3 regions of the Pseudomonas sp. RA_35y_Pfl2_P32 genome follow, and region 2 is predicted to be linked to each of the others. Evidence: predicted binding sites of a transcription regulator. Region 2 holds the regulator's gene; each other region holds the start of a gene.
The links. Region 2 encodes sigma-54, which starts transcription at its own class of promoters, with help from an activator protein. Its sites were predicted from a motif close to ANTGGCATNNANNTTGCTNT; they were not measured.

Region 1 (4,440 bases), on a different contig from region 2:
ATGTCATGGAGTTGAAGTTCAAGGAGGCGCTGAAAAACAAAGGCGCAGAGTCGATCGCCATGTTCGGCTCCGGACAATGGACCGTGTGGGAAGGCTACGCCGCCAACAAGTTGATGAAGGCCGGATTTCGCAGCAACAACCTCGACCCCAATGCCCGGCATTGCATGGCCTCGGCGGTCATGGGGTTCATGCGCACCTTCGGTATCGATGAGCCCATGGGCTGCTATGACGACATCGAGGTCACTGACGCGTTTGTGTTGTGGGGCTCGAACATGGCGGAGATGCACCCGATTCTCTGGAGCCGGGTCACGGACCGGCGCTTGAGCCAGCCCGAGGTCAAGGTGGTGGTGCTGTCGACCTTCGAGCACCGCAGCTTCGAGTTGGCCGATATTCCCATGGTCTTCAAACCGCAGACGGACTTGTTGATCCTCAACTACATCGCCAACTACATCATTGAAAGCGGCTCGGTGAACAAGGAGTTTGTCAGCCGGCACACCCGCTTCGCCAAGGGGGTCGATGACATCGGCTACGGCCTGCGCAGCGATCATCCGCTGGAACAACAGGCCAAAAACGCCGACAAGGCGAACACCTGGACCGACATCGACTTTGAGCAGTTTGCCGCCTTTGTCAAACCCTACACCCTGGAACGCACGGCCAAGGAGACCGGGGTTCCGGCCGAGCGGCTCAAGGCGCTGGCGCAGTTGTATGCCGACCCGAAACGCAAGGTGGTGTCCTTCTGGACCATGGGCTTCAACCAGCACACACGCGGGGTGTGGGCCAACAACCTGATCTACAACATCCATTTGCTGACCGGCAAGATCAGCGAGCCGGGCAACAGCCCATTCTCCCTGACCGGCCAGCCTTCGGCCTGTGGCACGGCGCGGGAAGTGGGGACCTTTTCCCACCGCCTGCCGGCAGACATGCTGGTCACCAACTCGGCACACCGCACCACCGCCGAGAAAATCTGGAAACTGCCGGCCGGTACCATCAATCCCAAGGTGGGTTTCCACGCAGTGCAACAGAGCCGCATGCTCAAGGACAGCGTGGTCAATGTGTACTGGACCATGGCCAGCAACAACATGCAGGCCGGGCCCAACATCATGCAGGAAGTCTTGCCGGGCTGGCGTAACCCGCAGAACTTCGTGATCGTTTCCGACGTGTACCCCACGGTCTCCGCGCAGGCCGCCGACCTGATCCTGCCCACCGCCATGTGGGTGGAAAAGGAGGGGGCCTACGGCAATGCCGAGCGGCGTACCCAGTTCTGGCATCAACTGGTATCCGCCCCGGGGGAGGCCAAGTCCGATCTCTGGCAATTGGTGGAATTTTCCAAGCGCTTCACCACCGATGAGGTCTGGTCCGCGCAGTTGCTGGACAGTGCTCCAGAGTACAAAGGCAAGACCCTGTACGAGGTGCTGTTCAAGAACGGCAACGTCGACCAGTTCCCGATCGAGCAGATGGACTCGGCCTTTCAAAACGACGAAGCCAAGGACTTCGGGTTCTACCTGCAAAAAGGTCTGTTCGAAGAGTACGCCCAGTTCGGCCGGGGCCACGGTCATGACCTGGCGCCGTTCGATCGTTATCACACCGAACGCGGCCTGCGCTGGCCGGTGGTGGACGGCAAGGAAACCCGCTGGCGCTTCCGCGAGGGCCATGATCCCTACGTGGAGAAGGGCAGTGGCGTGCAGTTCTATGGCTACCCCGACAAGAAGGCGATCATCTTCGCGCTGCCCTACGAGCCGCCGGCGGAATCCCCTGACCAGGAGTTCCCGTTCTGGCTGAGCACCGGACGGGTGCTCGAGCACTGGCACACCGGAACCATGACCCAGCGCGTCGAAGAGCTCTACAAGGCGGTGCCCGATGCCCTGGTGTACATGCACCCGGCCGATGCCAAGGCGCTCAATGCCAGGCGAGGCAGTGAGGTCAAGGTGATCAGCCGACGCGGGGAAATGCGTGCGCGCATCGAAACCCGTGGGCGCAACAAGCCACCCCAGGGGCTGGTGTTCGTGCCGTTCTTTGACGCCAACCGTTTGATCAACAAGGTCACCCTCGATGCGACGGACCCGATCTCCAAGCAGACGGACTATAAAAAGTGCGCGGTCAGGATCGAGCTGATCAAGACTGCCTGAGGAGAGCTTTGATGACTGCTCGTACGCTGTCCTTGCTGGTTGCACTGCTGCTGGGCGTGCCCGCGGTCTTTGCCGCGGAGCCTGGGTATCCGCTGGATGCGCCAGCCCCCGATGGGCGCCGCGCCGGCGGCACCCTGACCCAGGAACTGCCGGCACCGCCCATCGCCGAGGAGGAGAACAAGGACCTCAAGCGTGAGCGCAATTACCCCGAACAGCCGCCGACTATTCCCCACAGCATTCGCGGTTATCACATCGACAAGAACAGCAACAAATGCCTGTCCTGCCACAGTCGGGCCAACAGCGCGCTGACCCAGGCGCCGATGATCAGCATCACCCACTACATGGATCGCGACGGCCAGGCGCTGGCCGCCGTATCGCCACGGCGCTACTTCTGCAATCAGTGCCACGTGCCGCAGCGAGACGTGAAGCCGTTGGTCAACAACAGCTTCAAGAACATTGACCAGGTGCTGCAAGACGAAATCAACCGCAAGCAGAAACCCTGAGGAGTGGTCATGAAGTCATTGTGGACGCTGTTCAAGGATTACTGGCAGATCTTGCGTCGCCCCAGTGTCCACTACAGCCTGGGTTTCCTGACGCTTGGCGGGTTTATTGCCGGGGTGATTTTCTGGGGCGGATTCAATACTGCGCTGGAAGCGACCAACACCGAGAAGTTCTGCATCTCTTGCCATGAAATGCGTGACAACGTGTTTGTCGAGCTGCAGGAAACCATTCACTACACCAACCGCTCAGGGGTGCGCGCAACCTGCCCCGACTGCCACGTGCCGCACGAGTGGACCCACAAGATCGCGCGCAAGATGCAGGCGTCAAAAGAGGTCTGGGGCAAGGTGTTCGGCACCATCAACACCCGCGAAAAGTTTCTCGGCATGCGTCGCGAACTGGCGGAGCACGAGTGGGCCCGTCTCAAGGCCAACGACTCTCGCGAGTGCCGCAATTGTCACAACTTCGAGTTCATGGACTTCACCCGCCAGGGCAAACGCGCCGCCAACATGCACTCGACTTCCCTGGCCAACGGCGAGGCGACCTGCATCGACTGCCACAAAGGCATCGCCCACAAGCTGCCCGACATGAGCGGCGTCAAGGGCTGGTAGCCGTGCTGTCCGGCGGATTGCCGTAAAGCGGCATAAGCGCGCCGGTTTTTCGTCTCTGCCGTCCTCCATCTTTCTCCTCTGGATTGGCCCAAGTCCTGTGTTTAAAGGACCTGGGGCCTCTGCGCGCAAGTTGGTCTGCAAATTGCTAAAGCCTTGACCAGTACAGCAGTGGGCGGCAAACGTCCGGCATGCAGAGGAAAGACTGTGGACAAGTACCTTTATGTGGCCATGACCGGCGCCAGCCAGAACGCGCTGGCGCAAAAGGCTCATGCCAACAACCTGGCCAACATCTCCACCAACGGTTTCCAGAAAGACCTGGAGCAGGCGCGGTCGATGCCGGTGTTTGGCGACAGCTTTCCGGCGCGGGCCTTTGCCCTGTCCGAGCGTCCGGCCACTGACTTCAGTCCGGGTTCGCTGGTGGAAACCGGGCGTGACCTCGACGTGGCGGTCAGCGGCAACGGCTGGATTGCCGTGCAGAACCCCGACGGCAAGGAAAGTTATGTGCGCACCGGCAGCCTGAATGTCGATGCCCTGGGTGTGCTGCGTGCCGGCAATGGCATGCCGGTGATGGGCAATGGCGGGCCGATTGCGGTGCCGCCCGAGCAGAAGATCGAAGTCGGCCAGGACGGCACCATCAGTATCCGTGCCATGGGTGAAGGCCCGCGCGTGATGGCCGAAGTCGACCGCATCAAGCTGGTCAACCCGGACCTGAAGAACATGACCAAGGGCCTCGACGGTTCGATCCACACCAAGGACGGCCAGCCCGCGCCGGCCGATGCCAACGTGCAACTGGTGTCGGGTTTCCTGGAGTCGAGCAACGTCAACGCGGTGGAAGAAATGACCTCGGTGCTGGCCCTGGCCAAGCAGTTCGAGCTGCACGTCAAGATGATGAACACCGCCAAAGAAGACGACCAGGCCATGGCTCGGGTCTTGCAGATCAGCTAATTATCAGAACGTCGCGCCGTAAAACAGGCGCACGAGGAGAATCGAATGCTTCCGGCTCTATGGGTTGCCAAAACAGGCCTGTCCGCCCAGGACACCAACCTGACCACCATTTCCAACAACCTGGCCAACGTTTCGACCACGGGTTTCAAGCGTGACCGTGCCGAGTTCCAGGACCTGCTGTACCAGATCAAGCGCCAGCCCGGTGCTCAGTCGACCCAGGACAGCGAACTGCCGTCGGGCCTGCAACTGGGTACCGGTGT
Region 2 (4,440 bases):
CTGGGCATGAGCCTTTCCGGTGGCGAACGACGCCGCGTGGAAATTGCCCGCGCCCTGGCTACCGCGCCGAAATTCATCCTGCTCGACGAACCTTTCGCTGGCGTGGACCCGATTTCGGTCGGCGACATCAAGCAGATCATCCATCACCTCAAGGCCAAGGGCATTGGCGTGCTGATCACGGACCACAACGTGCGTGAAACCCTGGACATCTGCGAGACCGCCTATATCGTGAACGATGGTCAACTGATCGCTGAAGGTGACGCTGAAACCATCCTGGCCAACGAACTGGTCAAGGAAGTGTACCTGGGCCACGAGTTCCGCCTATAAGCTGCGAGGCGTCTAGCCTGCTGGCAGAGCGCATTGTCAATGAAAGCCTTAATATTTTTATTGTCATGACGCTCTAGGCAAACACTTCAGTTTCAGGCATATAATTTGCTTAAGTTTGGCGCCCCGGCGCCCTGTAGTGGATGGCGCACGTGCGCCGGCGAATAAGGTGTTAAGCCCCAGCCATGAAACCATCGCTAGTCTTGAGAATGGGCCAGCAGCTGACGATGACACCGCAGCTGCAACAGGCCATCCGCCTGCTCCAATTGTCGACCCTGGACCTGCAACAGGAAATCCAGGAAGCCTTGGAGTCAAATCCAATGCTCGAACGCCAGGAAGAAGGCGACGACTTCGATAACGCCGACCCCATGGCGGACAACATCGAGCACAAACCCAACACCGACGTCCAGGAACCCTCCTACCAGGAAACCGCCCCCACGGTGGATAACCTCGAGGAAGGTGAATGGAACGAGCGCATTCCCAACGAACTACCGGTCGATACGGCCTGGGAAGACGTCTACCAGACCAGCGCCAGCAGTCTGCCCAGCAACGATGACGACGAGTGGGACTTCACCACCCGCACCTCCGCCGGCGAAAGCCTGCAGAGCCACCTGCTCTGGCAATTGAACCTGGCCCCGATGTCCGATACCGATCGCCTGATCGGCGTGACCCTGATCGACTGCATCAACAACCAGGGCTACCTGGACGAAACCCTCGAGGAGATCCTCGAGGCATTCGACCCGGAACTGGACATCGAGCTGGACGAAATCGAAGCCGTCCTGCACCGCATCCAGCAATTCGAGCCCGCCGGCATCGGCGCCCGCAACCTGGGCGAGTGCCTGTTGCTGCAATTGCGCCAACTGCCCGCCAAGACGCCTTGGCTGGCCGAGGCCAAGCGCCTGGTCAGCGATTACATCGACCTGCTCGGCAGCCGCGACTATAGCCAGTTGATGCGGCGCATGAAGCTCAAGGAAGACGAACTGCGCCAGGTGATCGAACTGGTCCAGAGCCTCAACCCGCGCCCCGGCTCGCAGATCGAGTCCAGCGAAGCCGAATACGTGGTGCCCGACGTGATCGTGCGCAAGGACAACGAGCGCTGGCTGGTGGAGCTGAACCAGGAGTCGGTACCGCGCTTGCGAGTCAACCCGCAGTACGCCGGTTTCGTCCGTCGCGCCGACACCAGCGCCGATAACACCTTCATGCGCAATCAACTGCAGGAGGCGCGCTGGTTCATCAAGAGCCTGCAAAGCCGCAATGAAACCCTGATGAAAGTCGCCACCCAGATCGTCGAGCACCAGCGCGGCTTTCTCGAATATGGCGACGAGGCGATGAAGCCGTTGGTCCTGCATGACATCGCCGAAGCGGTGGGCATGCACGAGTCGACGATTTCCCGGGTCACCACACAAAAGTTCATGCATACCCCGCGCGGTATCTATGAGCTGAAGTACTTTTTCTCCAGCCACGTCAGCACCTCTGAAGGCGGTGAATGCTCGTCCACGGCGATCCGCGCGATCATCAAAAAACTGGTTGCCGCGGAAAATCAGAAAAAGCCGTTGAGTGACAGCAAGATCGCTGGTTTACTGGAGGCACAAGGTATTCAGGTAGCCCGTCGTACCGTCGCCAAGTACCGTGAATCCCTCGGGATCGCGCCGTCGAGCGAACGCAAGCGATTGATGTAACGGGCCACGCCACCGCGTTCCAGGGTGTTTTCGAATTTTTCGCAGACACCCTAGTGGCAGGCAACTCGCCTGCCGCCTTATGCACTGGCAACGAAGGAGAAGCTGTATGCAAGTCAACATCAGTGGACACCAACTGGAAGTTACCGAACCTCTGCGCACCTACATCGGCGAAAAACTCGACCGGTTGGAGAGGCATTTCGACAAGATCACCAACGTGCAAGTCACGATGAACGTCGAGAAGCTGTTGCAGAAAATCGAAGCCACGCTGCATATCCCCGGCGGAGAAGTGGTCGCCAATGCCGAGCATACGGACATGTATGCCGCCATTGACCTGCTGACCGACAAGCTGGACCGTCAACTTAAAAAGCATAAGGAAAAGACCCAGAGCCTCCTCCAGGGCGCGACCGGTCGTTAACACCCCCATCCCATGATCCGACTTGAAAGCATCCTGACCCCCGGCCGTTCTTTGGTGAACGTGCCGGGCGGCAGTAAAAAACGCGCCCTCGAACAAATTGCCAACCTGATCGCCCGGGAAGTCCCGGATCTGGAGATGCAAGATGTCTTCGAGAGCCTGATCGCCCGTGAAAAACTCGGCTCGACCGGTTTTGGCAACGGCATCGCCATTCCTCACTGCCGTCTCAAAGGCTGCGAGTCGCCCATCAGCGCCTTGATGCACCTGGACGCACCTATTGATTTCGACGCCATCGACGGCGCCCCAGTCGACCTGCTGTTTGTTCTGCTGGTCCCACAGGCCGCCACCGATGCCCACCTGGAGCTGCTGCGCCAGATCGCCAGCATGCTGGATCGCAAGGAAGTACGCGACCGCCTGCGCAGCGCCAACAGCAGTGAAGCCCTGTACCAGGTCGTCCTGGACGAGCAAAACGGTCACTAATCATGCGCTTGATCATCGTCAGCGGCCGCTCCGGCTCCGGTAAAAGCACGGCCCTCAATGTACTGGAGGACAACGGCTACTACTGCATCGACAACCTGCCCGCCGGGCTGCTGCCGGAGTTGGCCGAACGCGCCCTGATTCACAACGAGCTGGTCCAGCCGTTGGTGGCCGTGTCGATCGATGCGCGCAACCTGCCGAGCCATTTGTCACGCTTCCCTGAATTGCTCGAAGAAGTGCGCAGCCGCCACATCCAATGTGATGTGCTGTTCCTCGATGCCGATGAAGAAACCCTGCTCAAGCGCTTCTCGGAAACCCGTCGACGCCACCCGCTGAGTAGCTCGCAGCGCTCGCTGGCCGAAGCCATCAAGGACGAGGCCAGCCTGCTGGAGCCGATTGCCGACCTGGCCGACCTCAAGCTCAACACCACCGATCTGAACCTCTACCAGTTGCGTGACACCATCAAGTTGCGCCTGCTCAATCAACCGGAGCCGGGTACGGCATTCCTGGTCGAGTCGTTCGGCTTCAAGCGCGGCATGCCCGTGGATGCCGACCTGGTATTCGATGTGCGCTGCCTGCCCAATCCTTACTGGAAGCCAGAGCTGCGCGCCCAATCCGGTCTGGACCAGCCGGTTGCCGAGTACCTGGCCGCTCAGCCGGATGTCGAAGAAATGTTTGATGACATCTCCAGCTACCTGCTCAAATGGCTGCCGCGCTTTGCCGCCAGTAACCGGGCCTACGTCACCATTGCCATAGGCTGCACAGGCGGGCATCACCGCTCCGTCTACCTGACTGAACGCCTGGGCCAGGTCCTGCAAAAATCCCTGAAGAACGTCCAGGTTCGCCACCGCGACCTTAGCTAAAGGATTCACACCGCGATGCCTGCTCTGGAAATTGAAATCATCAACAAACTGGGCCTGCACGCCCGCGCTTCAGCCAAGTTCGTCGGCGTAGCAGGTCAGTACCCTTGCCAGATCCGTGCAGGACGCACCCCGGAGTCGATGGTCGACGGCAAGAGCATCATGGCCATGATGATGCTGGCCGCAGGTAAAGGCACCCGCATCCACCTGAGCACCGAAGGCGAGCAGGGACAGGAAGCGCTGGACGCACTGGCGGCACTGATCAACAACTACTTCGACGAAGGCGAATAAGCGTGTAGCCGCTACCTATCCACAACGCCACAACGCCTGCCCCCCCCCTACCCCAACGCCGTATCCATCACCATCATCAGGCAAAACCCGATCAGCAAGCCCAGACTGGCGAGTTTCTCGTGGCCATTGCGGCGCGATTCGGGGATCACCTCATGAGTCACCACCAGCAGCATTGCCCCTGCGGCCAGGGCCAGGCCCAACGGCAGGACGACCTCCGCCAGGCTCACCAGCCAGGCACACAGCAGCGCAAACACAGGCTCGACCAGCCCTGATGCGGCGCCGATCAGGAAGGCCTTGAGCCGCGACATCCCGGCCCCGGCCAGCACCAACGCGATTACCAGCCCTTCCGGCACATCCTGCAAGGCAATGCCCATGGCCAGGCTGTCTGCGTCCGCCA
Region 3 (4,440 bases), on a different contig from region 2:
GGCCGATGCCTTCCTTGCCAGTGATCAACTTGAACAGCCAATACACCGTCCACAGGGTCAGGTAGCCCGCCACGGCGCCCCACACGGCATCCTGCAGTGGCACGAACAGCTCGAACGCGTTGACGATTACCCCCAGCCACAGCAACGGCATGACCAGCACATCGGGCAGCAGTTGGTGGTCGGCGTCGATCAGGCACAGGGCCAACAGGCCCCAACTCAACACCAGCAGTCCCGCGGCCTGCCAGCCGAACCCCAGGTGCCAGGCGATAAAGCCCGAGAGCAGCGTGCAACTGAGCTCGATCAGTGGGTAACGGGCACTGATGGGGGTTTTGCAGCGTGCGCAGCGCCCGCGCAACATCAGGTAGCTGAGCAGTGGAATGTTCTCCCAGGCCCGCAGTGGATGGTGGCAGTGGGGGCAATGGGAGTGGGGGAGCAGCAGGTTGTAGGTGGGCCCGGGGGCCTCGCCAGGCAGTTCGAGGATGTCCCGCGCCTGCTGGCGCCAATCCCGTGCCAGCATGTTCGGCAGGCGCCACACCAGAACGTTGAGAAAGCTGCCGACCACCAGCCCCAGCCCGAGGGCCAGGGTGACGAAGGTCGCCGGGTAGCTGGTGAGAAATTCACTCAAGGGCATGTTCAGATCGCCGTACCAAGTTGGAAAATGGGCAAGTACATGGCAACCACCAGCCCGCCGACAATAACGCCCAGTACCCCGATGATAAGGGGTTCCAGCAGGCTGTTCAGGTGATCGACCAGGGTCTCGACTTCGCCTTCATAGTAGCTCGCGACGTTGCCAAGCATCTCCTCCAGCGCGCCGGATTCTTCGCCAATGGCGGTCATCTGGATCGCCAGGTTGGGAAATACCCCACTGTTGCGCATCGCCAGATGCAGTTGCATGCCGGTGCACACATCCTGGCGGATCACCTGCACCGCCTGTTTGAACACCCGGTTGCCAGTGGCTCCCGCCACCGAATTCAGAGCGTCCAGCAATGGCACCCCCGCGGCAAAGGTGGTCGATAGCGTGCGGGCATACCGGGCGATCGCCGACTTGCGCAGCAGGGGACCGACCACCGGCAGATGCAACCAACGCGTCTGTAGCCAGTCGCGAAATCCCGGGGAACGGCGTTGGGCCTGGTGTATTCCCAGCGCGGCAGCGAGCAGCCCCCCGAGCAGCAGCCCCCCGCTGTGCCGGAGGAATTCGGCAAGCCCGATCACGCTGCGGGTCAGTGCGGGAAGCTCGGCACCAAAACCTTGAAACATCACTTCGAACTGCGGCACCACCTTGAGCAACAGGATGGCGCTGACGATCACGGCCACCAGGAGCACTGCTAGCGGGTAGGTCATGGCTTTACGCATCCGCGCCTTGAGCTGTTCACGTTTCTCCCGATAACTCGCCACCCGCTCCAACAACGTGTCGAGGGCGCCGGCCTGTTCGCCGGCGTCAATCAGGTTGCAGTAGAGTTCGTCGAAATACTGCGGTTTTTTGCGCAGGGCAGTGGTCAGGCTGCTGCCGGCCATCACGTCCTGTTTCAACTCCTCCAGCAGGCAACGCATGCGCGGGTTAACGAAGCCTTCGGCGATGATGTCGAAGGCCTGGAGCAAGGGCACGCCGGCCTTGAGCAGGGTCGCCAGTTGTCAGGTAAAGACCGCGATATCCCGGGCTGCCACTCGCTGGCCAGGGCTGAACAGAGGGACAACTTTTTTTCGCACCTTGCCCACAGTGATGCCCCGTTGGCGCAATCGGGCCTTGATCAGCGCCGGACTCTGCGCGCTTGATTCGCCGGACATTCTGCGGCCTGTTCTATCGACGCCTTGCCAGGCATACAGGCTGACCTTTGCTGCTTTGACCGTCATGACTCAATCCTTGATGACCCGTCGGGTGTTTGCACAAATCTGGCTTGCGCTGGGAAGCCTAGCCAAGGGTGGCGTCTGTGCGGGCGCAGGGCAGTGACAAATAGTGTCAGTTAGTGCTGTTTTGCAAAGTCTTGAGCGGGGGCAACGAGAGTCCGGTGCCCGGTCTGCAAGGGCTTACGGACTTGGCATGGGCTGTGCCTTATCCGCTACCGAGCAGGAGCTTTCGTCTCATGCACAAAAGGGAGTGGGAGCCATGAAAGGACAAAGGGCGTTCAGCCTGATCGAACTGCTGATCGTGGTAGCGATCATTGGCATTCTGGTCACGGTGGCGTTGCCGCTGTATTCCAAATATCAGGCGCGGGCCAAGGTCACGGCCGGACTGGCCGAGATCTCGGCGCTCAAGGTGCCATTCGAAGACATCATCAACCAGGGGGCTGATCCGACCCTGGAGCGACTCGGGGCCAGCGCGACCACCAGCCATTGCACCGTCTCGGCGGCGGGCAGCGGCGCCTCCGGGCTCGGCAGCCTCGGCTGCACCCTGGTCGATGCGCCAGGCCCGGTGCTGAACCGCACGCTTACCCTTTCGCGCACCGAGGCGGGTGGCTGGAGTTGCGCGACCACGGTGGCCGCGGACTATTCCCCCAAAGGCTGTACCCCCCGCGAGGGCTGATTCCGGCAACTTGCATGTCGAGAATGTCCGGGTCATGCAAATTGCATGATTCCGGGTTTTTAAATATTTTGTAACTCATTGATTTTTAATGATTTATTTCGACATCCAAAGTTGGCACAGCGTTCGCACTATTACCGGTAACCCTGCTGAGAAGGCAACCAGCAGACTTTCTGGAAAAACAGGAGTTACCCGTATGAAGAAGTTCGCTATCGCTACCGCAACGGCTACCGCTCTGACCCTGACACTGGCCAACGCAGCGTTTGCGCAGACCACCCAAAACACCCAGTCGCCAATGGTGCTGGCTGCCGGTGAAGTGACCGAGGCGAAGGAAGCGACTTCCGACACCTGGATCACCACCAAAGTGAAGGCTGACCTGGTCACCGAGAAAGGCATTCCGGGTACCGATATCAAAGTCGAAACCAACAAAGGTGTGGTGTCGCTGTCTTCCACCACTACGGTGACTGACTCGCAGAAAGAAACGGCGGTAAGAATCGCGAAAAACATCAAGGGCGTCACTGCCGTATCGGCTGACGGTCTGAAATCCGAGTAAGACGGCTTCTCGCCTGGACTGGGAGAAGGAGCGGCAGGTGAGCCGAGTCATACACCCGCCGCGACTCTGACTCTAGTGTTCATGCGACCGACCACAGGGATGTGGTCTCCACAGGCCCCGACATTCGTGTCGGGGCCTGTTTTTTGGGGCGCGGAAAAGTTTGCGCTGCTGGGTTACTCTGCGTCCAGGTGCAGCGGCGTGACGACCCGGCCATCACTTTCGGCCTGGCCCAGGCTGGCGTCGATGAAGTACACCCGGTCATCAGCCAGTTGGCCCTTGTCCACCAGGTAGTCCTTGATGCTGCTGGCGCGGTCCTGGCCCAATTGACGCAACAGCACGTCGCTGCCCGCCCAGAACGTGATCACCCCTTCACGCATTTTCGCAGCGCGCTCCTCCTTGCCCAGATCCTTCCATTCAGCCGGTGGCTGGGTTTTCAGGCGCGTGCGGTAGATACCTTCGAGTAGCGGGGTTTTTTCCCCTTCCGGGACTTCCAGCAACGAAGCCTGGGCCGGCACTTTGTCGCCACGGCGCTGGAGAATCTTGTAGTAGTTGTACTGGTACTCGCGCTCCAGGCGCTGCTCGGCAATCAACGGGCCGTCGCTGCTTTGCGCGGCGGTGCCTTCGATTTCCAGGCGCAGGGCCGGGCGTTCCTTGAGGGCGCTGGCCAGCTTGACCAGTGCGCCCTCGGCGTCCTTGCTCAGTTCGCTGGAACCCGGCGCGAAGGACACGGTGCCCAGGTCTTGCGAACCGCCGCCGGCGACCAAACCGCCGATCAGTTTGAACGGCGCAGCCGCGGCCTTGACGATCAGGTTGCGCAGGGTTTGCCAGACAATCGGCATCACGCTGAACTGGGGATTGTTGAGGTCGCCGGTGACCGGCAGTTCGATGGAAATCTTGCCATCGACGTCCTTGAGCAAGGCCACCGCCAGTTTCAGCGGCAGGCTGACGGCATCCGGGCTGTCGACTTTCTCGCCCAGCTCCAGTTGCTCGACCACTACTTTGTTATCCGCCTTGAGCTGGCCCTTGGTGATCCGGTAATGCAGGTCGAGGTTGAGGCGGCCTTTGCGGATCCGGTAGCCGGCGAATTTCCCGGAGTAGGGGGTCAGGGTCGTCAGTTCAACCCGTTTGAAACTGGTGGCGATGTCCAGTGCCGCCATCGGGTCGAACGGATTGACGCTGCCCTTGATGGTCACCGGGGCGTAACGGTCGACCTTGCCTTTGACATCCACCGAGGCCGGCTTGGCCTGGCGGCTGTCGATGGTGCCGATCTGACCATTGAGTTGCTGGATCGCGGTGGCGAAGTTGGGTGTCAGGCTGAAGTCGGCAAAGTTCGCCGAGCCGTCGTTGATGGCAATGCCGCCGATGTGAA

Region 1: the regulator sigma-54 is predicted to act here: its motif matches at 3,365-3,384, upstream of AACY45_RS25495 (flagellar basal body rod protein FlgF).
Region 3: the regulator sigma-54 is predicted to act here: its motif matches at 2,033-2,052, upstream of AACY45_RS14560 (pilin).

The regions. Positions count from the first base shown of each region.
Region 1 is NZ_CAXAQF010000034.1:27,785-32,224, reverse strand. Features, by position in the region: gene napA (nitrate reductase catalytic subunit NapA) at 1-2,126, shown strand, start outside; gene AACY45_RS25505 (nitrate reductase cytochrome c-type subunit) at 2,138-2,629, shown strand; gene AACY45_RS25500 (cytochrome c3 family protein) at 2,639-3,235, shown strand; gene AACY45_RS25495 (flagellar basal body rod protein FlgF) at 3,440-4,180, shown strand; gene flgG (flagellar basal-body rod protein FlgG) at 4,226-4,440, shown strand, end outside.
Region 2 is NZ_CAXAQF010000010.1:166,003-170,442, forward strand. Features, by position in the region: gene lptB (LPS export ABC transporter ATP-binding protein) at 1-327, shown strand, start outside; gene AACY45_RS12370 (RNA polymerase factor sigma-54) at 510-2,003, shown strand; gene hpf (ribosome hibernation-promoting factor, HPF/YfiA family) at 2,110-2,418, shown strand; gene ptsN (PTS IIA-like nitrogen regulatory protein PtsN) at 2,431-2,895, shown strand; gene rapZ (RNase adapter RapZ) at 2,898-3,755, shown strand; gene AACY45_RS12390 (HPr family phosphocarrier protein) at 3,771-4,043, shown strand; gene AACY45_RS12395 (ZIP family metal transporter) at 4,091-4,440, opposite strand, start outside.
Region 3 is NZ_CAXAQF010000013.1:37,732-42,171, reverse strand. Features, by position in the region: gene AACY45_RS14570 (prepilin peptidase) at 1-631, opposite strand, end outside; partial or broken gene AACY45_RS14565 (type II secretion system F family protein) at 634-1,851, opposite strand; gene AACY45_RS14560 (pilin) at 2,105-2,521, shown strand; gene AACY45_RS14555 (BON domain-containing protein) at 2,715-3,071, shown strand; gene AACY45_RS14550 (DUF748 domain-containing protein) at 3,245-4,440, opposite strand, start outside.